Regions from separate parts of the Edaphosphingomonas haloaromaticamans genome, predicted to be linked through region 1. Evidence: riboswitches for the same ligand, from Rfam matches in the RefSeq annotation. Region 1 holds a riboswitch; the other holds the start of a gene.
The links. Region 1 has a riboswitch for cobalamin ahead of BHE75_RS19290 (TonB-dependent receptor plug domain-containing protein). Riboswitches for the same ligand answer to the same signal wherever they lie in the genome.
Positions count from the first base shown of each region.

Region 2: it holds a riboswitch for cobalamin, as region 1 does, so the genes downstream of both, BHE75_RS06095 (TonB-dependent receptor plug domain-containing protein) here and BHE75_RS19290 (TonB-dependent receptor plug domain-containing protein) in region 1, are expected to answer to the same signal.

Region 1 is NZ_MIPT01000001.1:4,153,717-4,163,962, forward strand. Features, by position in the region: gene BHE75_RS19250 (DUF448 domain-containing protein) at 1-178, opposite strand, end outside; gene nusA (transcription termination factor NusA) at 165-1,772, opposite strand; gene rimP (ribosome maturation protein RimP) at 1,782-2,312, opposite strand; gene BHE75_RS19265 (SAM-dependent methyltransferase) at 2,519-3,751, shown strand; gene BHE75_RS19270 (PQQ-dependent sugar dehydrogenase) at 3,844-4,998, shown strand; gene BHE75_RS19275 (hypothetical protein) at 5,023-5,682, opposite strand; gene BHE75_RS19280 (TMEM165/GDT1 family protein) at 5,971-6,540, shown strand; gene BHE75_RS19285 (DUF1636 domain-containing protein) at 6,611-7,018, opposite strand; gene BHE75_RS19290 (TonB-dependent receptor plug domain-containing protein) at 7,033-8,991, opposite strand; cobalamin riboswitch at 9,126-9,317, opposite strand; gene BHE75_RS19295 (ABC transporter ATP-binding protein) at 9,339-10,115, opposite strand; gene BHE75_RS19300 (FecCD family ABC transporter permease) at 10,109-10,246, opposite strand, start outside.
Region 2 is NZ_MIPT01000001.1:1,303,638-1,313,883, forward strand. Features, by position in the region: gene BHE75_RS06060 (TonB-dependent receptor) at 1-601, shown strand, start outside; gene BHE75_RS23100 (metallophosphoesterase family protein) at 613-1,665, shown strand; gene BHE75_RS06070 (SDR family NAD(P)-dependent oxidoreductase) at 1,811-2,587, shown strand; gene BHE75_RS06075 (tyrosine-protein phosphatase) at 2,609-3,796, shown strand; gene BHE75_RS06080 (TetR/AcrR family transcriptional regulator) at 3,927-4,616, shown strand; gene BHE75_RS06085 (sterol desaturase family protein) at 4,641-5,552, shown strand; gene BHE75_RS06090 (hypothetical protein) at 5,549-5,971, shown strand; cobalamin riboswitch at 6,073-6,318, shown strand; gene BHE75_RS06095 (TonB-dependent receptor plug domain-containing protein) at 6,492-8,471, shown strand; gene BHE75_RS06100 (PepSY domain-containing protein) at 8,486-9,988, shown strand; gene BHE75_RS06105 (HoxN/HupN/NixA family nickel/cobalt transporter) at 9,985-10,246, shown strand, end outside.

The sequences.
Region 1 (10,246 bases):
GATCGCCCGAAAGGACGCAGCGGCGCTCGGGGCCGTGGCCGGTATCGACCACGTCCTCGCCGCCCGCGTCCGGTGCGGACTCGACATGCTTCCCGCCCGCCCGCGGCCCGCCCTTCGGCTTCGCGCGGGATGGACGGTGCGTCGGCGCTATCGCGCTAGGATGCTCATTGCTCGCCATCCGCAGCCGCGTCCTCCTGCGCTTCGTCGGCGAACCAGTGGGCACGCGCGGCCATGATGATCTCGTTGCCCTGCTCTTCGGTCAGGTTGTATTCGGCGAGCACGCCGCCCTTGTCCTCGGCGCGCTTGGGCGCATTCTCGTTGCGGCGGCGCGGCTCGGCGCGCTTCTTCTGCACGAGCTCGTCGGTGGCGAGATCGGCCAGGTCGTCGAGCGTCTTGATGCCCGCCTTGCCCAGCGTCACCAGCATGGCTTCGGTGAGGTAGGGCAGATCGGCCAGATCGTCCTCGACGCCGAGCGCGCGGCGCTCGTCGCGATTGGCCTGCTCGCGGCGGTCCAGCGCTTCCTGCGCACGGCTCTGCAGCTCGGCGGCCAGTTCCTCGTCGAAGCCCTCGATCGAGGCGATCTCGTCCGCCTCGACATAGGCCACTTCCTCGAGGCTACCGAAGCCTTCGGCGACGAGCAGCTGGGCCAGCGTCTCGTCCACGTCCAGCTCGTTCTGGAACATCTCGCTGTTCTGGACGAATTCCTTCTGCCGCTTCTCGCTGGCGTCGGCCTCGGTCAAGATGTCGATGGCCTTGCCGGTCAGCTGGCTGGCGAGGCGGACATTCTGGCCACGGCGGCCGATGGCGAGCGAAAGCTGGTCATCGGGCACGACCACCTCGATCCGCTCCTCCTCCTCGTCGATGACGACGCGGGCGACCTGCGCGGGCTGCAGCGCGTTGACGACGAAGGTGGCGGTGTCGGGCGACCAGGGGATGATGTCGATCTTCTCGCCCTGCATTTCCTGCACGACGGCCTGGACGCGGCTGCCCTTCATGCCGACGCAGGCGCCGACCGGATCGATCGAGCCGTCATGGCTGATGACGCCGATCTTGGCGCGGCTGCCCGGATCGCGGGCGGCGGCCTTGATCTCGATGATGCCGTCGTAGATTTCGGGCACTTCCTGCGCGAACAGCTTCTTCATGAAGTCCGGATGCGCGCGGCTGAGGAAGATCTGCGGCCCGCGATTCTCGCGGCGCACCGACAGGATCAGCGAACGGACGCGATCGCCGACGCGCAGCACCTCGCGCGGGATCTGCTGGTCGCGGCGGATGACGCCTTCGGCGCGGCCGAGATCGACGACGACATGGCCGAACTCGACGCGCTTGACGACGCCGGTGATGATCTCGCCGGCGCGGTCCTTGAACTCGTCATACTGCCGCTCGCGCTCGGCATCGCGGACCTTCTGGAAGATCACCTGCTTGGCGGCCTGCGCGGCGATGCGGCCGAATTCGATCGGCGGCAGCGGATCGACGATGAAGTCGCCCACCGCGGCGCCCGGCTGCAGCTTCTGCGCGTCGGCGACGGAGACCTGCTTGAAATAGTCGTCGACCTGCTCGACCACCTCGACGACGCGCCACAGGCGCATGTCGCCGGAGCGCGGATCGATCTTCGCGCGGATATCGTTTTCGGCGCCGTAACGGGCGCGGGCCGCGCGCTGGATCGCGTCCTCCATCGCCTCGATCACGATTTCGCGATCGATCAGCTTCTCGCGCGCGACGGCGTCGGCGATGGCGAGCAGCTCGGCCCGGTTGGCGGAAATGGCGGTGGCCATGGCTTGGTCCTATCCTTCCTTCGAAATCCTGTCCGCGCCTTCGGTCGAAAGCGGCGCGGTGGCCTTTAACAGTGCATCGGTCAGAATGAGCTTGGCGCTGGCGATCCGGCCGAACGGGATCGCGATTTCGCCGACCCGTTCGGCATACACCTTCACGGTTTCACCTTCGAGTCCGTCGAGGCGCGCGTCGAACTGCTTGCGGCCGTCGAGCGGCGGCGCAACCTTGATCCGCGCATCGAACCCGGCCCAATCCTCGAAATCCTTGAGGCGGGTGAGCGGCCGATCGATGCCCGGCGAGCTGACCTCCAGCCGATAGGCCTCCTCGATCGGATCGGCGGCGTCGAGCACGTCGGAAATCCGGCGCGACAGGGCCTCGCAATCGGCAAGGTCGAGCTGGCGGGTGTCGGGCCGCTCCGCCATCACCTGCAGGGTCGGATCGGACTTGCCGCCGAACATCGCGACGCGCACGAGCGCGAGCCCGAGCGCCTGCGCCTCGGGTTCGATCAGCTTCGTCAATGCGGCGATGTCCGCGTCCGCCATATGCCTCCTTCGTCGAGCATGCGACCCTGGCGCCGGCCCCGGAGCGGAGCCGACCTCGCCAATGCCACCAATGTCGAGAGAGACTGCGATATAGGCGATCGCCCACCGTTCGGCAAGCGGAGTCGGCAATGCCTGCGCGCGCTTGATAATCGGCTGTTTTGCGGCTCTATTCGCCTACCAAGGTCCGCGAAGGAGGCTGGTTGCCGATGTGGTTACTCGATCGGATGCTCTCCGGCATCGTCAAGCGGGGGGTGCTCCACGTCACCTACGCCGACGGCACTGAAAAGGCCTATGGCACGGCCACGCCCGGCTGGGCGGAGATTCGGATTCGCTTCACCGACAAGGGCGCGCCCAACTTCATCGCCCGCAATCCGCGCCTGGGCGCCGCCGAGGCCTGGATGGACGGCCGCCTCACCGTGGAGGGCGACGATGTCCGCGGCCTCATCGATCTGCTGCGCGGCAATGCGCCGTGGGAGAAAGGCGGCGACAAGCTGAAGGCCAGCTTCTGGCGCGAACAGCTGCAAAGCATTCTCGCGCGGCTCGACCGGATCAACTGGGAACGCCGGTCCCGGCGCAACGTCGCCCATCATTATGACCTGAACGGCCGGCTCTACGACCTCTTCCTCGACAAGGACCGCCAATATAGCTGCGCCTATTTCACCGATCCCGGCAACTCGCTGGAACAGGCGCAGGCCGACAAGAAGGCCCATATCGCCGCCAAGCTGGACCTGAAGCCCGGCCAGAAGGTGCTGGACATCGGCTGCGGCTGGGGCGGCATGGCGCTCTACCTCCATCGCGTCGCCGACGTCGACGTGCTCGGCATCACCCTGTCCGAGGAACAGCTCGCCGTCGCCCGCCGCCGCGCCCAGGAAGCCGGCGTCGCCGATCGGGTAAAGTTCGAGCTGATCGACTATCGCGAGGTGCAGGGCCAGTTCGATCGCATCGTCTCGGTCGGCATGTTCGAGCATGTCGGCCCGCCGCACTACCGCACCTTCTTCGACAAGTGCCGCACGCTGCTGGCCGAGGACGGGGTGATGCTGATCCACACCATCGGCCGGATGGGCAAGCCTTCGACCACCAATGCCTTCACCGCCAAATATATCTTCCCCGGCGGCTATATCCCGGCCCTGTCCGAAGTGGTTTCGGCCAGCGAGCGGAGCAAGCTGATCCTCTCCGACCTCGAAACGCTGCGCGTCCATTATGCCTGGACGCTCGACATCTGGTATGATCGCACCGTCGCCGCGCGGGCGGAGATCGAGGCGCTTTACGACGCCCGCTTCTATCGCATGTGGCTGTTCTACCTTGCCGGCGCGGCCGCGGCCTTCCGCCATGGCGGCATGTGCAACTACCAGCTCCAATATATCCGCCGCCGCGATGCCCTGCCCTATACGCGGGACTATATCGCCGAGGCCGAGCGCGAGCTGCGCGCGAAGGCATGACAAAATATTTCCCGGAAGGACGCCCCTTCCGGGAAACATCCGCTTTTGTCAGGACGTTGCGCAACGATCCCGATCCGACCCGGAGCCAGGCCATGCATCGTCCCACATCCTTCATCCTGCCGGCCATCGCCCTGCTGGCCGCCTGCGGCGGCGCGGGCGAGGAAGGCAATGCCGCCGCGCCGGCCACGGCCGCGGGCGCGGCCGCCGACAAGCCCTTCGTCGTCACCGTCGTCGCCGATTTCGATTCGCCCTGGGCGATGACGTTCCTGCCCGACGGCCGGATGCTGGTGACGGAAAAGGCCGGGCGGATGCTGCTGGTTTCGGCGGACGGCAAGGCCGCGACCCCGCTGGCGGGCATTCCGGCGGTGGACAGCGAAGGCCAGGGCGCGCTGATGGATGTGGTGCTGCACCCGAAATTCGCCGAGAACCGGCTCGTCTATTTCAGCTTTTCGGAGAAGGGCGAAGGCGGCAAGGGCGTGGCGCTGGCACGCGGCACCCTTGCCGAAAGCCCCGCCCCGGCCCTGCGCGACGTGCAGGTGATCTTCCGCGCCAGCCCCTATGTGGAGGGCGACGGCCATTATTCGGGCCGCATCGCCTTCGCCCCCGACGGCCATCTGTTCTTCACCAATGGCGAGCGGCAGAAATTCGATCCCGCGCAGGACCCGAAATCGACGCTGGGCAAGGTGCTCCGCCTGAACGACGACGGCATGCCGGCCAAGGGCAATCCGCTGGCGGCCAGGGGCTTCCACCCGGCGATCTGGAGCTACGGCCACCGCAATCTGCTGGGCCTCGCCTTCGACGCGCAGGGCAATTTATGGGAACAGGAAATGGGCCCGCGCCATGGCGACGAGCTCAACCTGATCCTGCCCGGCCGCAATTACGGCTACCCCATCGTATCCAACGGCGATCATTATGACGGCCGGCCCATCCCCGATCACGATACCCGGCCGGACCTGGAAGCGCCCAAGGTCTATTGGAAGCCGGCCATCTCGCCCGCCGGGCTGATGATCTATTCGGGCGACATGTTCCCCGAATGGAAGGGCAGCGCCTTCATCGGCGCGATGAACACGCCGGGGCTGGTGCGCGTGGCGCTGGACGGCACCAGCGCCGCCAAGGCCGACCAATGGGACATGGACGGCCAGCGCATCCGCGAGGTGGAGCAGGGCCCCGACGGCGCGATCTGGCTGCTGGAGGACGGCCTGCGCGGATCGCAGGGCCGCCTGCTCAGGCTGACGCCCCGGCGATAGCGCCGCCCCCTGCCGGGGAGCCAATCACCCCTTGGGCGTGAACCTGGCGACGCAGCTTGCCATCACCCCGGCCGGCGGCCCCAGCTTCACCATCGTCGCCAGCGCTTCCGATCTGAGCGCGACGGCCGCATCGGGCTTGAGGCCGCGCGCGGCGATGCCGGCGCCGATCTTGGCATCCAGCGCGCGGTTCATCGGGGTGAATTCCGCCAGCCTGTCCTTATAGGCGCTGGTCGGGCCGCCCAGCGTCTTGTTGAGGAATGCGCCCAGCGCATAGCAGCCGGTCTCCGCCCGCAGCGCATCCTGCGGCAGATCGATCGGGCCGCCGGCGGGCTCCTGCGTCTGCGGATAGGCGGCCGCGCAGGCAGGGGCCAGATCCTGCCACTTGCCAGCACTGATTCCCGCTTCGAGCTGAGGCATGCGCGCGGCGACGGCGGCGGCGCGCGACTGATCGAAGCTCTTGCCCTCGGCGCCCGCCAGCAGGGCGTAATGCATGATGCCCGCCTGCCGGTCGAAGGGCAGAGCCGCCGCCACGTTGCCGCCGCCGGCCGCCCGCGCGCCGAGCGCCGCCACCACGCCGCAGGTGGCGGCGCGATCGATCGGGTCGTCCGGCAAGGTAAGAGCCTTCGGCCCACAGCCGGAAAGCGCCAGGCCCATCAGGACCGGCGCGGCGATAACGACCCGCATTCCATTCTCCTCGTTCAAGCTCATGCTCGATACACGCGAAACCGGGCCGGGTTCCCCCTCCCCATTGCCAATGCGACGGATCGGGGCTAATGCGCGGCCGTCATCTGGGGAGTAGCCAGCCGCCCGACGGGCGGATTGCCTGCGTCAACATACTCGGTCGAGAGGCCGTGGCGCGGCAGGGGCGGGAGACCGCCCGGGCGAGACCAATGACGTCGCACTTTCGCCTGGCCGGGCGGGAGGTGCGATGTCGTTGGATTCATCGCCGCCCGGCCCGGAGATCGACCGTCCATGGAAGCCCTGCTCACCTCGACCGCGCTGGTCGCGCTTGCCGAGATCGGCGACAAGACCCAGCTGCTGGCGATCGTGCTCGCCACCCGGTTCAAGCGGCCCTGGCCGATCGTGGCCGGCATATTGGTGGCGACGCTGGCCAACCATTTCCTTGCCGCGCTGATCGGCTCCAATGTCGCAGCCCTGCTGGACGGCACATGGTTCCGCTATCTCGTCGCCTTCTCCTTCATCGCCATGGCGGCGTGGACGCTGATCCCCGACAAGCTGGACGATGTGGAGACGAAGCCTGCCCGCTTCGGCGCCTTCATGACCACGGTGATCGCCTTCTTCCTGGTCGAGATGGGGGACAAGACCCAGATCGCCACCGTCGCGCTGGGCGCTCGCTTCCACGATGTGATCGCGGTCACGGCCGGCACCACGCTGGGGATGATGATCGCCAACGTGCCCGCCGTCTTCCTGGGCAACGAACTGGTCAAGCGCGTGCCGATGCGCGTCGTCCACGCCATCGCGGCGCTCCTGTTCCTGGCGATCGGCCTGTGGCTCGTCGCGCAGACGGCCGGCTGGCTGTAACGCCGGCCCCGCCTCCAGGGCGCTGAGACGCCCTGGAAAGGCTCAGGCGCCGGACGTGCCTAACCAGGGTTCAATCGGCGACGAAACCGGGCGGGGGCACCCGGACGATGAAATGCCCCTTCACCCCTTCCGGCCATTCCCGGAAGGGCACCCTTCCCTCCTCGCTCGCGGCGTGGCGGACGGCGTAGTCGAGGATCGCGCGGGCCGCGTCCCCGGTCGGCGCGAACCGGCCGAGGACATAGCCGGTGCGGCCCGGCGCGCGGATATGGACGGTGCAATGCTCGCTGCAGGCGAACAGGCACGGCATCTCCTGGATGGCGATATGCGCCGTATCCGGATCGGTGGCCTGCACCGCGCGCAGCGCCTCCGCCAGCCGCGCGCCGCCGCGAACCCCCTCCCCATCCTCGCGGGATGCGACGGAGTGGCGGCAGCTATTGCAGACGACCACGGCGGGTCCGTCGGCGACGCGCGTCAGCATCTCATCCCTCCCGATCAGAACCGCGCGCGGACGCCGCCATAGACGCTGCGGCCCAGCGTGCCGTAGCGGTAGACGGTCTGATAATCCTCGTCGAACAGGTTCTCGATCCGGCCGAACAGGCGCACGCCCCCGCCCAGATCATATTCCGCCCGCAGGTCCACCAGCGTGTAATCGTCCAGCCGGCGGTTGTTGCCGGCATCGTCGTAGCTCTTGCCCGCCCAGCGGACGGCAGCGCCCGTGGTCAGCCCGAACGGCCATTGGTAGCTGATCGATCCGTTGGCGGCGTTGCGGGGCCGGCGCGACAGCCACTTTCCGGTGTCCCGGTTCTCCGCATCGATCCAGCTGTAATTGCCGTCCACCAGCAGGCGATCGGAAAGCTTCAGCGACGCCGTTGCCTCGATCCCGCGCGAACGGGTGCGGGCGATGTTGAGATAATAGCCGAAGCGCGCGTCGCCCGCCGGCGTCAGGCAGAGCGGATCGATCTCGTCGGGATCGGTGGGCGCCGGAAAGGGGCAGCTGTAGAAATCGATCTGGTCCTTCGTCCGCCGATCGAACCAGGTGGCGCCCAGGGTCAGCGCGTCGCTGAACAGATGCTGCTCGATGCCGGCCTCCCAGCCCCTGGCGCGTTCCGGCGAGAGGGTGGTGTTCCCATATTCCGAGTAGAGCTGGTAGAGCGTCGGCGCCTTGAATCCTTCGGCATAGCTCGCCCGCAGCACCGTGCCGGTGGGCAGCGACCAGGCGCCGCCGCCGGCGAACTGGGTCTTGCCGCCATAGGTCTTGTGGTCGTCGTGCCGCACGCCGCCATTGACGGTCAGGCCCGGCAGCACCTCGCCGGTAAGCTGGGCATAGAGGCTGGTGATGCCGGCATGGCCGCGCACCGGATCGGGCACCGGAATGGCGAGCGAGGCCGCCGGCGACACGGTGCGGAAGCGCGAGCGTTCATTCTCGACCCCGAACAGCGCCGTCCACGTGTCGGTGATCGCGAAGCTGCCCTGATATTCGAAGCGACGGTTGCGCCCGGCCGCGTCGAAGGTCTGCTGGCGCTGGCGGGTGGGATCGTAATTGTCGCGATCCGTGTCGGTATAGCCGAAGGCGAAGCGGTTGCGGAACCGGCCGTCCAGCAGCGCGACGTTCAGGCCGGCATAGCCCACGAATTCGCGGTTGATGCCATATTCCGCCGTATCCCCGGCAAAGCCGTCTATCTCCGTCCGCCCGCGCGAATAATAGCCGCGAACGTCGGCGCTGACGCCGTCGGCGATCTCCAGCTCGGCCCGGCCGGTGAGGCTGCGGTTGCTGTAACCGTCCCGCTCGCCTCCGCCCTGATCGGCGCGGATGGCGGAAATGCCGTCCGTGGTGAAGACGTTGCCGCCGATCCGCCAGGCCAGCGGCCCGGTGCGGCCGCCAAGGCCGGCGCGGGCGTTCACGGTGTCGCGCGATCCCGCCTCGACATCGAAGCTCGCCTCCAGATCCTTTTCCGGCATGGCGGTGACGACGTTGACGACGCCGCCAATGGCCTGGCTGCCCCACAGGATCGACTGCGGCCCGCGCAGCACCTCGATCCGCTGGGCATCGCCGACCAGCAGGTTGGCGAAATTATAGCCGCCGCTGGTGGAGGACGGATCGTTGAGCTTGACGCCGTCGATCACCACCACCGTCTGCTCCGCCTCGGCGCCGCGGATGCGGACGGAGGTGACGGTGCCGTAACCGCCGTTGCGCGAAACGGTGACGCCGGGCGTCCGCCACAGCAGCTCGGTGACGCCGATATCCTGGGCGCGGTCGATCGCCGCCTTGTCCAGCACCGTGACGGAGGAGGCCAGCCGATCGATGGCGATGGGCGCGCGGGTGGCGGTGACGATGATCGCGCCGCCATCATAATCCGGCGGCGTCGCCGCATCGGGCACGGGTGCCACCTGCACCTCGGCAAAGGCCGGCGCGGACAGGAGGAAACTGGTAAGAAGAACAGATCTCAACATCGAACATATCCCCAAAAGGCGGACATGCCGCGCCGTTCGGGGAGACAGGATGATCGACCTCGCCCCCCGCGCGAACGCGGCCACGATGTCGTCGCGCGGGGCAAACCCGTCCGCTCGGCGCACCCTGGCCGGACGAAGGACGACCGCGACGGGCAGGTCTCCTGGCTCGCGGGTCAGCGCCGGTCCGGGCCGCCTTCTCGGGACGGGACGTCCCAATGGCATATGGCCCGATGGCTCACCGCTTACAGTTGCAGGGGCAGCCGGGGTATTCCACCCCGTTCCCTTTTCATCCCCGTCGCCGGGGAACCTGTCGCGACGGGGGCGATAGTCCGGCCGGGCCGGGCCGGTCAACCATGATGGCTGATCGGCACCACCAGCCGGCGCCCTTCTACCTCGCCGATCCAGGCGCGGACGCCGTAGACGTCGGCCAGCCGATCGGCCGTCAGCACCCGATCGGGCGGGCCATCCGCCACCAGCCGGCCGTGATGCAGCAGCAGCAGCCGATCGCAATGGCCGGCGGCGAGCGAAAGATCGTGGAGCACGGCCACTACCAGCGCGCCGGCATCGGCCTGGCGGCGCAGCAGCGCCATCACCTCGAGCTGATGGCCGGGATCGAGCGCGGCCAGCGGCTCGTCCGCGATCAGCGCGGGCGCCTCCACCGCCAGCGCGCGGGCCAGCAGCACGCGCGCGCGCTCGCCGCCGGAAAGCTCGGTCGCCACCCGGCCGCGCAGGTGCCCGATATCCGCCTGCTCGATCGCCCGGTCGATCGCGGCGACATCCGCCTCGCCGATCCGCGACAGCGGCGCCAGATGCGGCAGCCGGCCGAGCGCCACCAGCCGTTCCACGGTGAGCGGCCAGTGCAGCGTCTGCCCCTGCGGCAGATAGGCGATGCGGCGGGCAAGGGCCGCGCGGGACAGGCGCGCCACCGGCTGCCCATCCACCCGCACGCCGCCGCCGGATAGCGGCACGAGGCCGAGCAAGGCCCGCACCAGCGTGGACTTGCCGGCGCCGTTGGGGCCGATCACGCCGATCAGCCTGCCCGGCGCCAGATCGGCATCGACATCCGCCAGCACGGCGCGGCGGCCCAGCGCCACGCCCAGACGTTCCGCCCGGATCGTCACCATAGCCGGCGCTCCCGCATCAGATGGACAAGGAAGATCGGCACGCCCAGGAAGGCGGTGACGACGCCCAGCTTGAGTTCCGCCGTGGTCGGGATGATGCGGACGGCGACATCCGCCAGGGTGAGCAGCGCCGC
Region 2 (10,246 bases), 2.9 Mb from region 1:
CGACAACCGGCTGCGCCTCAACATCGCGGGCTTCGTTTCGAAATACAAAGACATCCAGATCAACGTCCAGTCGGACCCGACCAACGTCCGCATCACCGACGTGCTGAATGCCGGCAAGGCGACGGTGAAGGGCATCGAGGCGGACATCACCCTGCAGCCGGTGCGCGCGCTGCGCGTGACGGTGAATTACGGCTATCTCGACGCGAAATATGATGAGATCATCAACGCGGCGGGCGATGACATTTCCGATATCTACCGCTTCACCAACGCGCCCAGGCACACGCTGGCGGCCGATCTGCGCTACGATCTGCCGCCGCTGCCGATCGGCATGCTTTCGGCCAACGTGAACTACACGATGCAGAGCGACAAGTTCACCAACGCCACCATCGACAACGGCAAATATATCGTCGGCGACTATGGCCTGCTGAACGCGCGGCTGACGCTTTCCGACATTCCGGGGGTGAAGGGCGCGCGGATCGGCCTGTGGGGCCGCAACCTCACCGACAAGGAATATTATGTGATGCAGTTCAACATCGGCCGCCCCGGCGCGCTGTTCGGCGAACCGCGCACCTATGGCGTCGACCTCAGCTTCGAATTCTGAGGAGGATAGCGATGGGATATGCACGCATTCTCGCGGGGCTGGCGGCGCTTTCGATCGCCGGTGTCTCGATCGCGGCGGGGCCGGCGGCGGATTATCGCCCCGGTCCGGCCAAGGTGGCGCGGACCGAGCGCCCGTTCGGCGGCGGCGCGGGCGAGTTCCGCTTCGTCGTGGTGGGCGATCGCACCGGCAAGCACCGGCCCGGCGTGTTCGAGGGCGCGCTGGCCGAGGTGGACAGGCTGCGCCCCGATTTCGTGATCAACATCGGCGACCTGATCGAGGGCAATACCGAGGATCAGGCCCAGATCGACACGGAATGGGCGGAGATGCAGGCGGCGACCGGCCGGCTCGGCATCCCCTTCTTCTACGTGCCGGGCAACCATGATCTGACCAACGAGGTGATGCGCGCCGACTGGCGGCGCCGGCTGGGCGCGGATTATTACAGCTTCACCTACAAGGGCGCCCTGTTCCTGGTGCTGAATACCGAGGACCCGCCCCAGCCGAAGATCGCGCGGCTGAAGCTGTTCCAGCAATATGGCGCGGAGGCGATGGGCAAGGTGTTCCACGCGCTGCAGGGCGATCCCGCGGAGGCCCGCAGGCTTTTCGCCAGCGATCCCACGCTGGCCGAGCTGGCGGAGAAGGTCCAGGGATCGGAGAATGTGGCGTTCAGCGCCGATCAGGTGAAGATGGTGCGCGAGGCGCTGGCGCGGAACCCGAAGCCGCGCTGGACCTTCGTGCTGATGCACCGCCCCGCGTGGAAGGTGGATTCGCCCGCCTTCCGGGAGATCGAGGCGATGCTGAAGGACCGGCCCTATACGGTGCTGGCCGGCCATTATCACAAATATGCCTATGACCGGCGCGACGGCCGCGACTACATCCAGCTCGGCACCACCGGCGGCATGCCGGGCGCCGCCGGGGACGATCCCGCCGTGGTGGATCATGTGATGTGGATTTCCGTGGCGGAGGGGGAGCCCCGGATCGTCAACATCCGGCTGGACGGCTTCTTCGACAAGCAGGGGCCGGCCAGGGCGGCCGCTCCCGCCGAGGCGGCGCCCGCAAATCCCTGACTATCGCGATAGGGCCGGCGGGTGGATCAGGGCCATGAAATCCGCCCCTTCCCCCGCGACAGGCCCCGCCGGCTCCGCCATCATCGCCGGAGAAAAGGGGACCGGCCGACCCATGAAAGGACATGCAATTGGAAGGAATGACTGAATGACGCTTGCACCCGCGCTGGGATCCCCCGCCAGCCCCGTGATCGTGACCGGCGGCGCATCCGGCATCGGGCTCGCCTGCGCCCAGGCGCTGGCCGCCGTGGGCCGCCCCGTGGCCCTGTGGGACATCAACGGCGCTAAGGCGGTCGATGCCGCCGCCGCCATCACCGCCGCCCATGGCGTCGCCGCCATCGGGGTCGCCGCCGACCTGCGCGATCTGGGCGCCATCGGCCCGGCGCTGGACGCCAGCCGCGCCGCCATCGGCGCGCCGGGGGGGCTGGTGCACGCCGCCGGCGTGGTCGACACCGCGTCGATCGACGGGCTGACGCAGCAGAGCTGGGACGAGGGCATCGCCATCCATCTGCGGTCGCTGGCCTTCATCACCCAGGCCATCCATGCCGATCTGAAGGCGCAACCGGGATCGGCCATCGTGGCGATCGCATCGATCAACGCCACGCTCGGCAATGCCATGAACCCGATCTACAGCGCGGCCAAGGGCGGCATCCTCTCGCTCGTCCGGTCGATGGCCGATCGGCTGGCGCGGGACGGCATCCGCGTCAATTCGGTTTCGCCGGGGCAGATCCGCACGCCGATGATGCAGCCGGCGCTCGATGCGCTGCCCGAACGCTGGTTCGAAAACCGCATCCTGCTCGACCGGGTCGGCCAGCCGGAGGAGATCGGCCGCGTCGTGCGCTTCCTGCTTTCGGACGAGGCAAGCTATGTCACGGCGGCCGAAATCGTCGTGGACGGCGGCAATATCTCATCCCAGCGGGTGTGAAATAAGCAAGAGGAGAGGGGAATGACGGATCAGCAGGCGAGGCGCGCGGGGGCATTCCGCGCGGCGATCGCGCTGGCGCTGGCGGCGGCGCTGCCGGCGCTCGCGGGTTGCGCGGGCACGGCGGCGGAGCGGCCGGCGGCCGTCGCCGACCAGCGGCAGAGCGGCGTCATTCCCTTCACCGTCGCCGCCGTGGTGCAGGAGGATGGGGGCTATCACCTGCGCTGGACGGCGCCGGGGGCCGGCAAGGTGACCGTCTATGCCGGGCACGATCCGGCGGCGATCCCGCGCGACAGGGCCGTGGGGCAGGGCGGGGCGGACGGCGACCTGCGCGTTTCCGGGCTCGAGCCGGGGCGGCGCTGGTTCTTCGCGCTGGTGCCCGATCAGGGCGCGCCGCTGGTGGTGGCCGATCGCGGGCTGCATCTGCCGACGGCCCATAATCTGCGCGACATAGGCGGTTATCGCACCGCCGACGGCCGCTGGGTGAAGATGGGGCTGATCTACCGATCGGACCAGCTCGACAGGTTGAGCGATGCCGATCTGGCGGCGATGGGGGAGGGCGGCCTCGGCATCCGCCTGGTGGCCGACCTGCGCACCGTGAGCGAGCGCCAGCGCGAGCCCGATCGCCTGCCGGCGGGCGCCGAGCCGATCGTGCTGGACGTGGCGGCGGACAGCAAGGGCACGCTGGGCGGCGACATGCGCAAGGCGGGCGAGGCGATCGCCGCCGGCAAGGGCGCCGAGATGCTGGTGGCGGCCAATCGCGATTTCGTGTCGCTGGATAGCGCGCGGACATCCTACCGCGCGTTGCTGGAGAAACTGGAGGCGCCGGAGGCCGGCCCCACGCTCTACCACTGCACCGCCGGCAAGGACCGCACCGGCTGGGCGACGGCGGTGATCCTGACCCTGCTCGGCGTGCCGCGCGAGACGGTGATGGCCGATTATCTCGCCAGCAACGATTATCTGCGCGCCAAGAATGAGGCGACCTATGCCATGCTGGCCAAGGCGGCCGGGGCGGGGCCGCTGCCCGGCGGGCTCGATCGGGCGAAGCTGGAGCCGGTGCTGGGCGTGCGGCCCGAATATCTCCAGGCGGCGTTCGACGAGGTGGAGCGGGCTTATGGTTCGTTCGACGCTTATGTGAAGAACGGCCTGGGCCTGAGCGACGCCGATGTGGCGGCGCTGAAGGCGCGTTACCTTACCGGCCTTCCTTCCTGATCTGATCCCGCCGGACTTTCCCGAAACGGCCATCCGATTAACAGTCGGATGGCCGTTTTCGTGATCCCGGATCATCTTGTATGCCGTATAATATATGGCATAGAGAAAAGATGATCCGGGCGATGATTCCATGACGGCGCAGCCTTTGAAGGGCGATGCGCGCAGGGGGCGGCGGCCCCGGCATTCGCGCGAGGCGATCCTCGCCGCGGCGGTCGAGTTGATGGAGCGGCAACCCGACGCGCCCTTCTCGCTCAACGCGCTGGCCCGTGAGCTGGGCGTGACGCCGATGGCGATCTACACCTATTTCGGCAGCAGCAACGATCTGCTGCAGGCGCTGACCGAGCATGTGCTGAAGGGGCTGGTGATCCCGGTGGCGGAGGATGCGACGCCCGCCGAGGCGATCGCAGCCTGGTGCCACGCGGTGCGCGCCTTCTTCCTCAACCATCCTCCCCTCATCACCATGCTGACCTGGGAGGGCGGCCAGGCATCGATCGCGTGGCTGGATCGCACGCTGGTGCTGGTCGAGGCGCTCCGGCGGCTGGGGCTGGAGGGCGATGCGCTTTCCCGCGCCGTGCTGTGGGTGTGGGGCGTCATCATGAGTGGGATCAACCTGGAACTGCACAACCGCGCGGCGCGATATCGGATCGCGCCGGAGGCGGTGGAGGAGATCGACCCCCGCGTGCGCGAACCCATCCGCACGATGATCGGGATGGTCGAGCGGCCGGGGCATTTCGACGATTTCTACGATTATCAGGTGGCGCGACTGATCGATGCGATCACCGCCATGACGGCGGCGCCATCAGGGGACCAACCGGCATAAGCGAGAAGAAGGCGGGTTAGAGGGATGGAAGGCGATCTGGCGACGACGGTGGCGAAGGCCATCACCATATATGGCACGGGGGCGGGCATATTCCTGCTGTTCTTCGTGATATCGGAGATTTTCCTGCGCTGGCGCGAGGGCAAGCGGCCGCTGGGCGGCGAGGGGCTGGCCAATATCGTGCTGTTCCCCTTCGGCCCGCTCCTGGAGGCGGTGATCCTGAACGGGCTGCTGATCGCGGGAATGTTCATGCTCTACAACATCACGCCGCTGCGCGTGCCGGTGGAGCTGTGGACGCTGCCCATCTACTTCCTCGTCGGCGAATTCGGCTATTACTGGTTCCACCGCATCGGCCATGAGGTGCGCATCCTGTGGGCGGACCATTCGATCCACCATTCGGCCGAGATCTACGACTTCACCGTCAACCTGCGGCACACGCCCTTTTCGACCGTGTATCGCTTCATCGCCTGGGGGCCGCTGGCGCTGCTGGGCTTCAACCCGCTGGTGCTGGTGCTGATCGCGATGAGCGCGCCGGCCTTCCAGTCGCTCTGCCATACCGAGCGGGTCGGCCGGTTCGCGCCCTGGTTCGAATGGCTGTTCTGCACGCCCAGCAACCATGCCGTGCACCATGCCAGCAACCCGCTCTACATCGATCGCAACTATGGCGGGCTTCTGAACATCTGGGACCATGTGTTCGGCACCTATCAGCGGCTGGAAGATCATACGCCGCCCGTCTACGGCCTGACGCGGCCGGTGAATTCGAACAATCCCGGCACGATCCTGCTGCATGAATTCCGCTACCTCGCCCGCGATTTCCGCGCCGCGCCGGATTGGCGGACCAGGCTGAACGTGCTGTTCGGCAAGCCGGGCAAGACCTTCGAGGCGGACGGGCCGGGCAAGGGCATGCGGCCGGCGGCCGGGCTGGAGGCGGCGGAATGACGCCGCCGGACGCCTGGACGATTGCGGCCGTCATCGCCTTTTTCGCGCTGCTGGCGAGTTTGCGCCTTTCGGTGCCGGCGCTGGAGGGCAGCCGGCTGGCCGGCTTCATCGCCCATCCCGCGCTGCTGCTGCCGCTGGTGCTGGCCGTGCCGATGACGGTGGGCCTGATGATGACCGGCGCGGTGCCGGTGGCGCCGCTCAGCGCGCGTGACATGGTGATGGCCGATTACGGCTATTGGGCGGGCATCGCCGCGCTGATCACCGTCGCCACGGCCGAGCTGTGGCTGCTGTGGACGCCCAGCATGGTCGCCCGCCGCTTCGCCAGGCCGGAATCGCGGGAGGCGCTCAAGGGGCTGCCGATCCTGAACCTCGCCTTCGGTGCCGGCTTCCTGGCGCTGGTGTGGAACGCCTGGAACTGAACGGGCAAGGGGCGGCGCCCGGAGCGCTTCCCCTCCACCCGAAAAGGGTTGGACATTCCCTCATATTTTCCTAAGGAACTGCGCGAAGGCATCCGAAACGATGCCTTCATGATCGCGCCGGTGCCCCGAGAGGGGCTTAATAGGGAATGCGGTGCGGGCGGCCTCGGCTGCCCAAATCCGCGGCTGTCCCTGCAACTGTAAGCGGCGAGCGCGATGCATATCGCCTGCCCCCGATGACCGGGGCGGGCAGCCACTGGGCCGGACGCTAAATCATGCGAGGCCTGGGAAGGCCGTGCATCAAGCGATGACCCGCGAGCCAGGAGACCTGCCGGCGTCTGGTCGCTCTTGCTGTGGCCCAGGGGCTGGCCGTGGCACGGAACTCCGTCTGAGCGACGCACGTGCGGCGGGGGCCGCACCGGTTCGCGTGCCCGGCGCCAATGGCGTCCGCCGGCCATGCGCGCCGGCCGTTCACGCGGACGCTCCCGTCAGGTTCGCTGACGCCGGACGGGGTCTTGCCCGAATGTATTCCCAATTCGTTTCCAGGGCGGCGCTTGCCGCCGTCATCGCCTGTTCCAGCCAGATCGCCCACGCCGGGGATATGGAGGACATCATCGTCACCGGCGCGGGGCTGGAGCAGACCCTGCCGCAGGAGATTGCGCGCTACGGCAGCGCGATCGGGGTCGTCACCGAGCGGCAGGTGCGCGACAGCGGGGCCATGGACGTGGCGACCGCGCTGCAATCCGTGCCCGGCCTCTATATCCGCCCGGCGAGCGGGCCGTTCAGCTATGTCGACCTGGCCTTGCAGGGATCGCGGACCAAGGACGTGCTGTGGACCGTCGACGGCATCCGCATCAACAACCGGCTTTATGGCGGCACATCGCCCAACGACACGCTGCCCGCCAGCATGATCGAGCGGGTGGAGGTGCTGAAGGGCGGAGAGAGCCTGTTCTACGGCACGCAGGCGGCGGCGGGCGTGATCAACGTCGTCACCCGATCGTTCACCGACGACTTCAACGGCCAGGCCAACGGCAGCGTCGACAGCCGGGCGGGCACCAGCCTGGACGGCTATGTGCGGGGCAGCATCGGCCGGCACCGGTTCGTGGCCTATGCATCGCACAACCGGGCGGAGGGATATCGCCCGTTCACCGAGATGGAGCCCAGCGCCACCGACCGCAGGCGCGGCTATGACGTCTGGTCCGTTGGCGGCAAATATCAATATGATTTCGGCGGCGATATCGCCCTGAACCTGCAATATCAGCACACCGAAGCGAACCTTGACAACGCCAACGCCACGCTGGTGCGCGAGAGCCGCAACGATCGCAACGAGGAGATCGCCAGCGTCCGGCTGGACTATACCGGCAGCGATGCGATCCAGTTCTTCCTGAAGGGCTATTATCACGACTGGAAGACCGCCTATGTGCAGATCCGCAACGATCTGGCGACGGGCGAGCCGATCACCATCTTCCCGCCCGGCACCTTCTGGGGATATCGCGATTACGGCGCCAGCGCGCTGGTGAAGCTGCGGCCGCATCGCGGCCTCGAATATCTGGTCGGCTATGATTACCAGAAGTTCAACGGCCGCGACGATGTGCTGCTGATCGGCAAGACGCGCGAGAATGTGCATGCCGGAATCTTCCAGGTGCGCACGACGGACGATCTTTCGCGCCGCGCGCGGCTGGCGGCGGGCCTGCGCTACAACGAGACCGGCGGGGCGAAGAAGACGGTGTGGAACGTCACCGGCCGGTTCGACATCAGCGACAATCTCTATGTCGAAGGCGTGGGGGGCACATCCTTCCTGCTGCCCGATGCCTCGCAGCTCTACCAGATCGATCCCTGTTGCGAGAAGGGTAACCCCAACCTGGCACCCGAGGAGAGCCTGAACGTCAACGCAACGCTGGGCGGCAAGCTGCCGTTCGCGGGCGGCGCGGTCAGCTGGCAGGCGGGCCTGTTCGCGCGGCGGATCGATAATCTGATCGACGTGAGCTACGACGACCCGGCCTATCCCGACGGCATCTTCATGAATTCCGACGGGCGGGTGAAGGTGCGCGGCGTGGATGCGCAGGCGGCCGCGGCGCTGGGCGACGGCTGGCAGCTGAGCGCCAGCTACAGCTATACCCGGTCGCGCGATGCCGGGTCAGACCGGCAGCGCGATCGGACGCCCAAGCAGTTCGCCAGTGGCGCCATCGCCTATGCGCCGGCCGGGCTGCCGTTCGGCGCCAACGTCACCGTGAACTGGGTGGGGGATGCCTGGTCGACGCTGCCGGGCTTCGGCCGCCGCAACTACGGCAATTACGCGCTGGTCGACATCGGCCTGCATTTCTACCCGGACGGCGACGCCCGCCGGCATCGCGTGGGCATCAACATCGAGAATCTGTTCGACAGGGAATATGCGACGAGCGGCTATCGCACGGCACCGCGCGACGATGGCAGCGGCCGCTTCCTCTACGGCGTGCGCGGCGTGCCCCGCACGCTGCGGGCAAGCTATGGCCTGAGCTTCTGAGCGGGGAGGGCGCGATGCTGCGACCCATCCTGTTCCTCCACCGCTGGCTGGGCGTGGCGGTGGGGCTGGTGATGACGATCTGGTGCCTGTCCGGCTTCGTCATGCTCTATTGGGACTATCCCCGACTGATGCCCGACGAGCAGATCAGGGGGCTGGCCCCCCTGAACCTGCCGGCGGCGACGCTGGCCCATGCCGGACTGCCGGCGGACATGCCGCTTTCCGCCGCACGGGTGGAGATGATGGCGGGCCGGGCGGTGCTGCGCGCCACGCCCGCCATCGATCCCGGCCGGCCGATCGCGCAGATGCGGGCGATGCCGGCCAGTATCGACCTTGCGACCGGCCGGCCGATCGATGGCCTTTCCGAAGCGGAGGCGCTGGCGGTGGGCCGGTCCTTCGGCCGCCATTACGGCATCGGCGGGGATGCGCTGGCGGCGGTGCCCACGGGCATGGACCAGTGGACGGTGCAGACCTTCCGCCGCCACCAGCCGATGCACCGCATCGATTATGCCGGCGGCGCCACCGCCTATGTGGCCGCATCGGGCGAGGTGGTGCAGCAGACCAGCCGGGCCGAGCGCTTCTGGGGCTGGCTGGGGGCGGTGCCGCACTGGCTCTACCCGACACTGCTGCGGCAGGACGGGGCGCTCTGGTCCCAGATGGTGATCTGGAGCGCCTTCACCGGCTGTTTCCTGACCGTGACGGGCTTGTGGGTGGGCATCGCCCGCCTGCGCCGCAACCGGCGGGGCCGGATCGCATCGCCTTATCGCGGGCTCTGGTGGTGGCATCACATGGCGGGCCTGTTCTTCGGCCTGCTGACGCTGAGCTGGGTGACGAGCGGGCTGCTTTCGATGAACCCCTGGGGCTTCCTGGAGAGCGAGGCGGGATTTGCCGAGCGCGAGCGGCTGGCCGGGCTGATGCGCTGGGGCGATGTGGCCGCCGCGATCGGCCGGCTGCCCGCCCTGCCGCCGGGCACGGTGCGGTTGGAGTCGGCGCCGCTTGGCGGACGGACTTACCTTGCTGCCGTCTTCGCCGATGGCCGCCGCATCCGGCTGGGCGGCGACGGCCGGCCGGCGCCGCTGGCCCGGGACGAGCTGGCGGCCGCGCTGGCGAACGGGCCGCCGGTGGCCGCGCTGGAGCTGATGCGCGGCGAGGACGATTATTATTACGCCCACAAATATCCGGTGACGCTGCCGGTGTGGCGGGCGGTGCTGGACGATGCCGAGCGGACGCGGCTCTACATCGATCCCGCCACCGGCCGGCTGATCCGGGCCTTCGACGGCAACGGCCGGGCCTTCCGCTGGCTGATGGACGGCCTCCACAGCCTGGATCTGCCGGCGCTGCGCCTCCGCCCGATCCGCGACATCGTGGTGCTGCCGCTGCTGGCGGCCGTCACCCTCGTCTGCGCCACGGGGACGTGGATGGGCTTCCGCGCGGTGGGCCGCGATTTCCGCAGGGTCCGCAACCGCAGGCGCCGCCAGCGCGGCGCACGCATCATCGCCATCGAGGGAGCAACGCCATGACCAACGCCTCCCCGCCCATCCGGCGGCGGATCACCCTGCTGTTCGCGGGGCTGATCGCCGCCAACATCGCCGCCTGGATCTGGGCCTGGGCGGTGTTCGCCGGCAATTCGGTGATGCTGGGCACCGCCTTCCTCGCCTACAGTTTGGGCCTGCGCCATGCCGTGGATGCCGATCATATCGCTGCGATCGACAATGTGACCCGCAAGCTGATGCAGGACGGGCAGCGGCCGGTGGCGGTGGGCCTGTGGTTCGCGATCG